Linked DNA regions of Paracoccus pantotrophus. The protein of the gene in region 2 interacts with the protein of the main gene of each other region in a pairwise test. Links are inferred from orthologs where the notes say so. Each region holds a gene or a part of one and is shown on either strand. Other genes may lie near its edges.

What was found.
Region 1: the proteins of ESD82_RS04220 (region 2) and ESD82_RS00400 interact in binary tests that used the Escherichia coli proteins (3 or more experiments, as listed by UniProt). The link is inferred for Paracoccus pantotrophus from one-to-one orthologs.

The regions. Positions count from the first base shown.
Region 1 is NZ_CP044423.1:79,694-84,783, forward strand. The notes cover bases 1-2,995. They hold ESD82_RS00400 (P-II family nitrogen regulator), read right to left. Parts: upstream 1,670-2,995; coding sequence 1,331-1,669; downstream 1-1,330. Other genes in these bases: glnA (type I glutamate--ammonia ligase), read right to left, coding at 1-1,251; ESD82_RS00405 (NAD(P)H-hydrate epimerase), read left to right, coding at 1,824-2,995. Outside these bases: more of ESD82_RS00405, read left to right, coding at 2,996-3,554; ESD82_RS00415 (hypothetical protein), read left to right, coding at 3,873-4,061. UniProt on the Escherichia coli protein: P-II indirectly controls the transcription of the glutamine synthetase gene (glnA). P-II prevents NR-II-catalyzed conversion of NR-I to NR-I-phosphate, the transcriptional activator of GlnA. When P-II is uridylylated to P-II-UMP, these events are reversed.
Region 2 is NZ_CP044423.1:870,894-878,476, forward strand. What follows is about bases 4,191-7,583. They hold ESD82_RS04220 ([protein-PII] uridylyltransferase), read right to left. Parts: upstream 7,202-7,583; coding sequence 4,391-7,201; downstream 4,191-4,390. Other genes in these bases: murJ (murein biosynthesis integral membrane protein MurJ), read right to left, coding at 4,191-4,380; ESD82_RS04225 (penicillin-binding protein activator), read right to left, coding at 7,204-7,583. Outside these bases: bmt (betaine--homocysteine S-methyltransferase), read right to left, coding at 1-918; trpS (tryptophan--tRNA ligase), read right to left, coding at 1,002-2,021; ESD82_RS04210 (rhomboid family intramembrane serine protease), read left to right, coding at 2,129-2,845; more of murJ, read right to left, coding at 2,836-4,190.

The DNA of each region.
Region 1 (5,090 bases), 800 kb from region 2 along the record:
CGCCTCGCGCAGGCTGCCGCAGACGGTCGGGATCTCGGCCAGCTCCTCGGGCGGCAGGTCGTAGAGATCCTTGTCCGAGGCCGGGCCGGGGTCGATCTTGTTCTTGATGCCGTCAAGGCCGGCCATCAAGAGCGCCGCGAAGGCCAGGTAGGGGTTCGCGGCCGGATCGGGGAAACGGGCCTCGACGCGCTTGGCCTTGGGCGATTCGGTCCACGGAATGCGCACGCAGCCCGAGCGGTTGCGGGCCGAATAGGCGCGCAGCACCGGGGCCTCGAAGCCGGGGATCAGCCGCTTGTAGCTGTTGGTCGCCGGGTTGGTCAGCGCATTGAGCGCCTTGGCGTGCTTGAGGATGCCGCCGATGAAATACAGCGCCTCCTGGCTGAGGTCGGCATATTTGTCGCCGGCGAACAGCGGCTTGCCGTCCTTCCAGATCGACATGTTCACATGCATCCCCGAGCCGTTGTCGCCCTTCATCGGCTTGGGCATGAAGGTCGCGGTCTTGCCATAGGCGGCGGCGACGTTGTGGATGACGTATTTGTATTTCTGGATGTTGTCGGCCTGCTCGACCAGCCCGCCGAAGATCATCCCCAGCTCGTGCTGGGCGGTGGCGACCTCGTGGTGGTGCTTGTCGACCTTGATGCCCATGCGCTTCATGGTCGAGAGCATCTCGCCGCGGATGTCCTGGGCGGCGTCGATCGGGTTCACCGGGAAATAGCCGCCCTTGTGGGCCGCGCGATGGCCGAGGTTGCCGTCCTCGTAGACGGTGTCGGTGTTCCAGGCGGCATCGACCGAATCAAGCTCGAACGAGACCTTCTGCGGCGTCACCGAATAGCGCACGTCGTCGAACAGGAAGAACTCGGCCTCGGGGCCGAAATAGGCGGTATCGCCGATTCCGCTGGATTTCAGATAGGCCTCGGCCTTCAGCGCGGTGCCACGCGGGTCGCGGGCATAGGGCTCGCCCGTGTCGGGCTCGACGACGTTGCAATGCACGCAGAGCGTCTTTTCGGCATAGAACGGGTCGATATAGGCCGAGGCGGCGTCCGGCATCAGCTTCATGTCGGACTGGTCGATCGACTTCCAGCCGGCGATCGAGGAGCCGTCGAACATGAAGCCTTCCTCGAAGAAGTCCTCGTCCACCAGGTCGGCGACCAGGGTCACGTGCTGCAGCTTGCCCTTGGGATCGGTGAAGCGGACGTCGACATATTCGACCTCTTCCGTCTTCATCAGATCCAGAACGTCCTTGACTGTCATTGGGATCCTTCCTCCATCAGTCTGCCCGGCGCCGCCGCGGGGCAAGGGTCATCGGTTTCTTTGTGCGGGTCGGGCGGGATCAGACCGCGTCGTCGCCGGTCTCGCCGGTGCGGATGCGGATGGCCTGTTCGACCGGGATGATGAAGATCTTGCCGTCGCCGATCTTCTCGGTGCGCGCGGCCGAGACGATGGCATCGACGGCGGCCTCGACCAGGTCGTCGGGCAGCACCATCTCGATCTTCACCTTGGGCAGGAAGTCCACGACATACTCCGCGCCGCGATAAAGTTCGGTATGGCCCTTCTGCCGGCCGAAGCCCTTGACCTCGGTGACCGAGAGACCCTGGACGCCGACTTCCTGAAGCGCCTCTTTCACATCGTCCAGTTTGAAGGGCTTGATGATGGCTTCGACTTTCTTCATCGCCTGATCCTTCTCTCGCGACTTGCCTGCGACCTGATTGGCGGGTTTGATGATGCGGGTAAATGGGGCAGGGCCCGGATCGCGCGGCGGATCGCATCTGCCCGGCCGATATGCGCATATTTCGTGCAGCAAGATTATAATTTAGGCAGACAGCATGCTTCACGGCACCGAAATCCTGACGACCGCCCAAATGCGCGCCATCGAATCCGCCGCCATGGCCAGCGGGCAGGTGACGGGCGCGGAACTGATGGAGCGCGCCGGCCGCGCCGTCGCCGGCCAGATCCGGCTGCGCTGGGCCAGGCCGGGCCTGGTGGCGGTGCTGTGCGGACCGGGCAACAACGGCGGCGACGGCTATGTGGTGGCGCGGCTTTTGCACCAGGCGGGCTGGCAGGTGCGGGTGCTGGGGATGGAAAACCGGCCGGGGCCGGATGCGGCGCGGATGAAGGCCGAATGGCAGGCGCTGGGCCCCGTCCTGCCCCTGACCCAGGACGCCCTGCGCGCCGGGCCCGATGCGGATGTCTATGTGGATGCGGTCTTCGGCACCGGTCTCACCCGCCCGCCCGAGGGCGAGATTGCCGCGATCCTGGACTATCTGGGCGGTTCGGGTGGGGATTGGGCGTTCTTCCGCGAGCGGCTGGTGGCGGTGGACTGCCCCAGCGGGCTGTGCCTGGACAGCGGCGCCTTTCCCGGCCGGCCGCGCGAGCCCGGCGATTTCGACCTGCGCGCCCGCCTGACCGTCGCCTTCGACAGCCCCAAGCCGGGGCACCTGCTGGAGCGCGGGCCGGAATGCTGCGGCGAGCTGGTCATCGCCGATATCGGCCTGGCGGCGTGGCGGATCCGCCAGCCGAACGAGGGCGCGACCCCGTCAAGCATCACCCGCTTTCCCGCCGTCGAGGCCCTCTGGCCCGGTTTCGCCGTTCCCGATTCGCGCCGGTACCCGATGGCCGCCCGCCGGCAGGCATCCTGGCTGCGCAAGCAGGAGGCCGGCAGCGGCCACAAGTTCAGCCACGGCCATGCGCTGATCGTCGCTGGGGGGCCGGCCAGGGGCGGGGCGGCGCGCCTCTCGGCCCGCGCCGCGCTGCGTATCGGTGCCGGGCTGGTGACGCTGGCGCCGCCGGCCGAGGCCCTGCCGGAGCATGCCGGCCCGCCCGATGCGCTGATGCGCCGAGGCGTCGACGATCCGGCCGCGCTGCGGGACATGCTGGCCGACCCGCGGGTCAACGCGCTCTGCATCGGTCCCGGCTGCGGGGTCGAGCGCGCGGCGGCGCTGCTGCCCGCGATCCTGGGCGCGGGGCGGGCGACGGTGCTGGATGCCGATGCGCTGACCGCCCTGTCGCGCGACCCCGGCCTGATGGCGCTTTTGCACGAAAACTGCGTGCTGACCCCGCATGCGGGCGAATTCGGGCGCGTCTTTCCCGACCTTGCCGAGCGCCTCGAGCATCCGCGTCCGCCCGCCGCGGGTGGCCGCGACCAGGCCTCCGATCCGGCGCGGATGGCGCGGCGCCTGGCGGAACTGGCCGCTTATCGCGAGGCGTTGGCGAAAATGCGCGGGCCGCTCTATTCGCGCCTCGACGCCGCCCGCGACGCTGCGGCGCGCTGTGGCGCGGTGGTGCTGCTGAAGGGCCCCGACACGGTGATCGCCGCCCCCGACGGGCGCGCGCGCATCCATTCCGCCTTCGATGTTCCCTGGCTTGCCACCGCCGGTGCCGGCGACGTGCTGGCCGGGATCATCGCCGGCCTGCTGGCCCGCGGCCTGCCGGCGCTGGACGCCGCCAGCCTGGGCACGCTGGTCCATGCCAGGGCCGCGCGCCATGTCGGCCCCGGCCTGATCGCCGACGACCTGCCCGAGGCGCTGCCCGCGGTGCTGCGCCGGCCGGGGGGATGAAATTACCGCTCGCATGTGAAGCGCGGCTTTGCTAGAGAACGCGCCGTTGCGGGTGTGGCGAAATTGGCAGACGCACCAGATTTAGGTTCTGGCGCCGCAAGGCGTGGGGGTTCAAGTCCCTCCACCCGCACCATTCCCGCGTGAGGCGGATCGCCGCAGGAAGGCCGGTACGCCGGGCGGGTTTCCCCGCGGAATCGCGCTGTTGCCCGCGGGTCTGCCTTGGTCCCCTGTCCGGCCGGGCCTGGCCGCTTTGATCCCTATCAAAGCCTGCCGCCTCGAAATGTGCCCTTACGATGTGGCAATTGTCCGAGGATGGAAATGACCCGACTTTTCATGATTCTGCTGTCGATCAGCCTGACCACGCTTGCCGGGATCGGCGTGATCATCGTCCTGGCGATGGGATTTTACGATCTGCGCGCCATTCTCCTGGCTGCCGCCGGGGGCGCGGTCATCGCCTTGCCGATCACCTGGTATGTCGCGATGAAGCTGCGGGACACCATGGGCTAGCGCGGATTCGACTTAGTCCGGGTCATATCCGGCGGGCTCGAAGTAGTTCCGGCATTCCTCGGGGGTGAAGGCGGATAGACAGTCGGCGACGGCTGACCAGAGATCGTCAACGGTTCTGGTAGCGACCTTTCTGAGCAGTGCCTTGAGCTTGGAGAAAGCCATCTCGATGGGGTTGAAGTCCGGCGAGTATGGCGGGCGGAACAGGAGCCGTGCTCCAACTTTTTCGATGGCGTCGCGCACGCCGCTGATCTTGTGGGCGGGCAGATTATCCATGACCACGACATCCATGACCACGACGTCGCCGGGGCGCAGCTCGGGTGCGAGCACCTGCTCGGCATAGGCGAGGAAGGCTGGTCCGTTCATTGGCCCATCGAGCAGAGCATCGGTGCCGCCATGCCAGATAGCCGCAGGCCCGCGGTAAAGGTGGTGGTCTTCCAATGTCCGTGTGGAATGGGCGCCCGGCATCGCTCGCCACATGGCGCTCGTCCTCGCAGCCGCGCCATCTTCGTGGATGCCGCGGTCTCATCGATGAAGATGAGCCTCTCGGGATCGAGATCGAGCTGGCCGTCGAACCAGGCTATGCGGCGGCGCAAGACATCGGGACGCTGCTGCTCTGAGGTATGCGCCGTCTTTTTTTGGCCGTCTTTTTTTGAATGTGATGCCGCGCCGGTCAAGAAACAGCCAGACCGTCGAGGGCGCCACCCGCACGCCGCGCTCGCCAGCAAGGCGCTCGCCGATCTCAGCAAGAGTGATGTCCGGTGTCTTCTCGATGAGGCCCGGAATGAAGGCCGCGTGCGTATCAAGCTTCGAGCGCGACGGCTGTCCCTGCTTGCGCGCTTCCATCTCGCCGGTCTCGCGATAGCGGCGATACCAGGCCCCGGCCGTCGAGATGCCGATGCGGAAGCGTCGTGCCGCCTCCCGCGTCGAAACCCCATCTTCGATCGCTGCAATTACCCGACCGCGAAGGTCTCCGCTCAGGCTCCTCGTCTCAGGCTCCTCGTCATCATCTCCTCCTGGCAAATCACAGGA
Region 2 (7,583 bases):
CCGCTCGGGCGAGGGGCGGGGGCCGCGCGGTGCGGCGACCAGCGCGTCGCGCATGGCGGCCAGATGCGCAGGCGTGGTGCCGCAGCAACCGCCGATGATGCGCACGCCCATGTCGCGCGCCAGCACGGCGAACTCGGCCATGACCTCGGGCGTCGCGTCATAGATCAGCCCGCCGTCCTGATAGCGCGGCACCCCGGCATTCGGTTTGGCGATCAGCGGGCGCTCGTTGCCCGAGGCGGCGAACCCGGCCACGGCCAGCAGCAGCTCGGCCGGGCCGGTGCCGCAATTCGCGCCATAGGCCAGGGGCGGATGCGGCAGCCGGTCGATCAGCGAGGCAAGCTGCGGCGGCGTCACCCCCATCATGCTGCGCCCGCCCGGCTCGAAGCTCATCATGCCGCACCAGGGCATGCCGACCGCCTGTGCGGCCTTGGCGGCGGCGCGCATTTCCTCGGCGGCGCTGATCGTCTCAATCCACAGCACGTCGGCGCCGCCCTCCTTCAGCGCCTGCGCCTGCTGGGTGAACATGGCGGTGGCATCGGCCTCGGTCAGCCGGCCCATCGGCGCCATGATCTCGCCGATCGGGCCGACCGAGCCGGCGACAACCACGGCGCGGCCGACCTCGGCCGCCGCTTCGCGCGCCAGCCGGGCGGCGGCGCGGTTCAGCGCGGCCACGCGGTCTTGCGCCTTGGCCAGCCGCAGCCGGCTGGCATTGGCACCGAAACTGTTGGTCAGGATGATGTCGGCGCCCGCGGCGATCATCTGCCGGTGCAGCACGCGCACCTGGTCGGGATGGGTCTCGCACCACAGGTCCGGCGCCTGGCCCGAAGCCAGCCCCATGTTGTAGAGATTGGTTCCGGTGGCCCCATCGGCCAGCAACCATGGGCGCTCGCCGAGCATCCTCGACAATTGATCAGGCATGGTTTTTCCCGTTTTGCGGCAGGATGGGGAATCATAGCCCATCCTGCCGGGAAGTCATTGCAACATTCGTGGACAGCCCGCGCTCAGCGCGAGCGGATCATGCCCATGATGTCCTTGGTGCGCTCGACGATCGGCTCGGCGATGGCCTGCGCCTGGCCGGCGCCATGGCCCAGGATGCGGTCGATCTCGGCCGGGTCGGCCATGAACTCGGTCATCCGCCGGGTGATCGGCGCCAGGGCCTCGACCGCGACCTCGGCCAGGGCCGGCTTGAAGGCGCCGAAGCCCTGGCCCTCGAACCGGGCCAGCACCTGGTCGCCGCTCTCGCCGGTCAGCGCGGCATAGATATTGACCAGGTTCTTGGCCTCGGGCCGGTCCTTCAGGCCGTCCATCGATCCCGGCAGCGGGTCGGCATCGGTGCGCGCCTTGCGGATCTTTTGCGCGATGGCATCGGCATCGTCGGTCAGGTTGATGCGGCTGGCATCCGAGGGATCGGATTTCGACATCTTCTTGGACCCGTCGCGCAGGGACATGACCCGCGTCGCCGCGCCCTCGATCATCGGCTCGGTGATCGGGAAGAAGTCCACGCCGTAATCGTGGTTGAACTTGGCGGCGATGTCGCGGGTCAGCTCCAGGTGCTGCTTCTGATCCTCGCCCACCGGGACGGCGGTGGCGTGATAGGCCAGGATGTCGGCGGCCATCAGCGACGGGTATGCCAGCAGGCCCAGGCTGGAGTTTTCGCTGTTCTTGCCGGCCTTGTCCTTGAACTGGGTCATCCGGTACATCCAGCCTACCCGCGCCACGGTGTTGAAAAGCCAGGCCAGTTCGGCATGCTGCGAAACCTGGCTCTGGTTGAACAGGATCGAGACCTCAGGATCGACGCCCGAGGCCATGAAGGCCGCCGCGACCTCGCGGGTGTTGTGCCTGAGCTTCTCGGGCTCCTGCCAGACGGTGATCGCATGCAGGTCCACGACGCAATAGATCGTCTCGGCTCCCTTGCCCTGATAGTCCGCAAAGCGTTTCAGCGCGCCCAGATAGTTGCCCAGCGTCAGCCCGCCCGAGGGCTGGATGCCGGAGAAGATGCGCTTGGCGAAGCTCGTGGTCATGGCACTACCTGCTTGGAAAATCCCGGTGGCTGGCTTACCTCTTGCCCCGTCCGGGCGCAACCGCCCGCAGGGTGACGGGTTGCGCAACAGCCCGCTGGAAAGGAGCCATGATGCGACCCGGTTACGATGAATCGCCCCTGAACCCCGTGCCCGCCGTGGTGTGGATGATCGCCCTGCCGATGATCGCCTGCGAGGCGGTGTTCGGCCTTGCGCAGATGGGGTTCATCGGCGGCAGCGGGCAGGGCGCCGGCCTTGCCATGCGCCAGATCGCGGTCGAGCGCACCGCCTATATCCCCGAATTCGTGCTGCGGCTGTGGCAGATGAAGGTGCTCCTGCTGGACCAGAGCTGGCGCATCCTGACCTATTCCTTCGTGCATCTGTCGCTGACCCATGCGCTGTTCGTCATCGTCTTCACGCTGGCGCTGGGAAACCTGATCGCGAACCAGTTCCGGCCTTGGGCGGTCGCGGCGCTGTTCTTCGGCTCGGCCGTCGGGGGCGCGCTGGTCTATACGCTGGCGGCGGGGCTTCTGCCGCAGTTCCGCTTCCAGGCGCTGATCGGCGGCTACCCGGCGGTCTACGGCTTCGTCGGCGCCTTCACCTTCCTGCTCTGGACCCGGCTGGGGCAGGAGAACGCGAACCGGCTGCGCGCCTTCACCCTGATCGGCATGCTGCTGGCCTTCCAGCTGGTCTTCGGCATCCTGTTCCAGGCCGGCAGCCTGACCTGGATCGCCGAGATCGCCGGCTTCTGCTGCGGTTTCCTTTTGTCCTTCGTGCTGGTGCCGGGCGGGATCGGGCGCGTGATGCGCCAGATCCGTCAGCGCTGACGCCGCAGGCCCGCGCGGAGGTCCGAGGGCCGGAACGCGCCCAGCACCAGCGCCGCCACGCCATAGGCCGCCATGCCGCCCAGGACCAGCGCGGCCAGCGCCAGATAGCGGGTGCCGGGCTGCTCCAGCGTATCGCCCAGGGCCAGCATCAGGCCCCAGATCACCGCGCCCATGACCGCGGATGCCGCGCAGATGCGGGGCAGGCGGTGGCGGAAGCGGTCGTCGAGCTCGGCCGCCTCGCCAAAGGCTTTCGTGCCGCGCCAGAGCTGCGCCGCCATGGTCCAGCCGGCGACGGTGGTGCCCCAGGCGGCGGCGGAAAAGCCGATGAAGGGCGCAAGCCCCAGCGCCACCACCGCGTTGACCACCATGGACCAGACAGCGAAGCGGAACGGGGTGCGCGTGTCCTCGCGGGCGAAATACAGCGGCTGCAGCACCTTTTGCAGAACAAAGGCCGGCAGGCCCAGGCCATAGATCGCCAGCGCCAGCGCGGTCGGACCGACATCGGCGGTCAGGAAGGCGCCGCGCCGGAACAGCACCGAGATCAGCGGATAGGCCGCGATCACCAGCGCCACCGCGGCCGGGACGGTCAGGAACAGCGCAAATTCGGCGGCGCGGTTATAGGCATGGCGGCCGCCGCCGGTATCGCCGTTCTTCAGCCGGCGCGAGATGTCGGGCAAGAGCACGATGCCGATGGCGATGCCGACGACGCCCAGCGGCAACTGATACAGCCGGTCGGCATTGGTCAGCCAGGCGATGCCGCGGTCGAAGAACGAGCCGACCTGGCGGCCGACCAGCAGGTTGACCTGCACCACGCCCCCGGCCAGCACCGCGGGTGCCGCCACCGCCAGCAGCCTGCGCATGTCCGGTGACAGCCGCGGCCGGCGCAGCCGCAGCGCAAAGCCCATGCGCTTTGCCGCCCACCAGACCGCGGCAAGCTGGGCGATGCCCGAGACCGGGGTGGACCAGGCCATCGCCAGCCCCATGTCCCAGCCCTGCCAGTCAGCCAGCAGCATGGCCGCGATCAGGATGAGGTTCATCAGCACCGGCGCGGCGGCCGCGGCCATGAAGCGCCCGCCCGCGTTCAGCAGCCCCGACAAGAGCGCCGTCAGCGAGATGAACAGGATATAGGGAAAGCAGATGCGGCCATAGATCACCGCCAGCTCGAAACGCTCGTCGCCCTGAAAGCCCGCCGCCTGCATCAGCACCAGCCAGGGCATCGCCAGATGCGCGACCAGCGACACGGCCAGCACCACCGAGAACAGGCCCGAGAAGGCCTCCTCGGCAAAGCCGCGCGGGTTCTCGCCGCTTTCCAGCCGCTTGGCGAACATCGGCACGAAGGCGGTGTTGAAGGCGCCCTCGGCGAAGAAGCGGCGGAACATGTTGGGCAGGGTGAAGGCGACGATATAGGCCTGCGCCACCGGGCCGGTGCCCAGATAGGCGGCAATCATCACGTCGCGCACGAAGCCCACCACGCGGCTGCCCAGAGTCCACGCCCCCACCGAGAGAAAGCCCCGGATTAGCCTGATCGGTTGCATCTTCTGTCCCTCAGAACGTCCCGCCCGGCGGGCGCTCGGCCCGTTCGGCGCGTTCGGTCCCTTCCTTGATCGCCTGGCGCAGCTTCTTTTCCAGCGACTCGCGGCGGCCCGGCTGGTGCAGCTTCAGCCCGAACATGTCCTTGACATAGAAAGTGTCCACCACCTGCGCGCCGAAGGTGGCGATCACGGCGCTGGCGATCTGGATGTGGTTGTCGGCCAGGGTCCGGGTCAGGTCGTAGAGCAGGCCGGGCCGGTCGCGGGTATCGACCTCGATCACCGTATAGACGTCGGAGGCCTCGTTGTCGAAGGTGACATGGGTCGGGAAGCGGAAGGCGGCCTCGCGCTTCTTGGGCTTGTCGCGGCCGGCCAGGGCCTCGCGCGCGACGATCTCGCCGCCCAGGGTGCGCTGGATCATGGTGCGCAGCCGCGGCAGGCGGTCGGCGGCATAGGGATGGCCGTCCGCGTCCTGCAGCCAGAACACCGCGGTCGCGAAACCGTCCTTGGTGGTATAGGTGCGCGCATCGACGATATTGGCGCCCACCAGCGCCAGCGCCCCGGCCATGCGCGAAAAAATGCCGGGATGGTCGGCCAGCACGAAGGCCGCCCGCGTCGCGTCGCGGTCGGTGTCGGGATGCAGGTCGGTGCGGATCTCGTCCTCGCCCAGATCCTTCAGCATCTCGGCAAAGACATATTGCGTCTCGGTCGGCAGGCCCGGCCAATAGTTGTCGTAATGCCGGCCCAGCTCGGCCTTGATCGCCTTGGGCTCCCAGCCCTTGGCGGTCAGCAGGTGGCGCAGCGACCGCTTGGCCTCGCCGATGCGCTTGTCGCGGTTCAGCTCCTCGAGGCCGTTTTCCAGCGCGCGCTTGGTCTCCTCGTGCAGCTTGCGCAGCAGCATCGCCTTCCAGTTGTTCCAGGTGCCGGGGCCGACGCCGCGGATGTCGCAGACGGTCAGCACCAAGAGCATGTCCAGCCGCTTGGTGGTCTTGACCGCCTTGGCGAAGTCGCGCAGCGTGCGCGGATCGGCGATGTCGCGCTTTTGCGCCACGTCCGACATCAGCAGGTGGTTGCGGATCAGCCATTCGATGGTCTCGATCTCGTCCGCCGGCAGGCCGAAGCGGGTGCAGATGCGCCGCGCCAGCCGGGCGCCCAGGATCGAGTGATCCTCGGCCCGGCCCTTGCCGATGTCATGCAGCAGCACCGCCAGGTAGATCACCCGCCGGTTCACCTTGCCCTTCATGATCTTGCTGACCACGGGCAGATCCTCGGCATCCTCGCCGCGCTCGATGGCAGCCAGCGCCGCGACGCATTGGATCAGGTGCTCGTCCACCGTGTAATGGTGATAGACGTTGAACTGCATCATCGCCACGACCGGGGCAAATTCCGGGATGAAGGCCGCCAGCACGCCCAATTCGTTCATCCGCCGCAGCGAGCGTTCCGGGTTGCCGTGCTTCAAGAGCAGGTCGAGGAAGATCCTGACCGCCTCGGGGTCCGAGCGCATGCGGTCGTCTATGCTGTCCAGGTTGGCCGTGACGGCGCGCATGGCGTCGGGGTGGATCAGGATGCCGGTCCGAAGCGCCTCTTCGAAAAGCCGCAGGATGTTCAGCGGGTCGGACAGGAACTGCCGCTCGTCGCCATAGGTCAGCCGCCCGCGGTCCATGCGGAAGCCGGCGCGGACGCGGCGGCGGCGCTGGAACAGGATGTTCATGATCGGCGCGCGATAGAGGTGGCGGGCCTCCAGCGCGACCAGGAAGACCCGCGTCAGTTCGCCCACGCGGGTGGCGTGCAGGAAATAGTCCTGCATGAAGATCTCGACCGCGCGCCGGCCGCCCAGGTCGCGATAGCCCATGCGGCGGGCGACCTCGACCTGCATGTCGAAGGTCAGCTGGTCCTGCGGCCGTCCGGCGATCAGGTGCAGGTGGCAGCGCACGGCCCAGAGAAAATCCTCGGCCTGCCAGAAGGTCAGATGCTCCTCGCGGGTGAAGAAGCCCAGGTCGACCAGCTCGACGGCGCGGTCGACCCGGTGGATGTATTTCGCGATCCAGTAGAGGGTCTGCAGGTCGCGCAAGCCGCCCTTACCCTCCTTGACGTTCGGTTCCAGCACGTAGCGCTGGCCGCCCTGGCGGCGGTGGCGCTCGGCACGCTCGGCCAGCTTGGCCTCGATGAACTGGGGAACGGTCTTGTCGAACAGCTCGGCCCAGAGCCGGTCGCGCAGGGTTTCGGCGGCGGCGGCATGGCCGCAGATCAGCCGGTGTTCCAGCAGGCTGGTGCGGATGGTGATGTCGCCCGCGCCCAGCCGCAGGCAATCGTCGATCGAGCGCGTGGACTGGCCGATCTTCAGCTTCAGATCCCACAACATGTAGAGCATGGATTCGACGACGCTCTCGGCCCAGCCGCTGACCTTCCACGGCGTCAGGAACAGCAGGTCGACGTCGGATTGCGGCGCCATTTCGGCCCGGCCATAGCCGCCGATGGCCAGCACGGCCAGCCGCTCGGCATCGGTCGGGTTGAGCAGGGGATGCAGGATGGTGGTGGCGACGTGATGGACGGCCGCCACCGTGGCATCGGTCAGGCTGGCGATGGCGCGCACCGTCTCGCGCGCGGCGCGGGGATGGGACATGAAGCCCGCCGCGATATCGCTCATGGCGGCGCTGCGGGCCTGGGCCAGGATGGCCACGGTGCGCGCGCGGATCTCGCGCGGCTCGGCGATGTCGCTCAGCGCCTCGGTCAGCGCCGGCAGGAAGCTTTCGGGGCTGAACATGGAATGCGCCCCAGGCAGGGCCGGGGCGCTTTGCGGCAGGCTGTCGGTGTCCTTGGCGCTCAAGATCAGAACCCGAAGCCGCCGAAGCTGCGCGGCGCGGGATCCAGCACCACCACCTGGCCGCCCCGCACGGTGGCCACGGCCAGCGCGCGCTCGTTGGTGCCGTCGCGCCGCAGGCGGAAGGCGCCCGAGACCCCGGCAAAGCCCGAGTTCTGCGTCAGGCCCGAGGTGGTCAGCGCGTTGGATTTGCCCGCCCGCACCAGCGCGGCGATGGCGGATACCCCGTCATAGGCCAGCGAACCCAGCTCATGCGGCGTCTCGCCATAGGCGGCGCGATAGCGCTGGTCGAACTGCGCCTTCATCGTGGTGTCGGGAATGGCGAACCAGCCGCCCTGCACGCCGCGCAGCTGCAGCCGGGCCGAGGGCTGGTCCCAGCGCGTCAGCC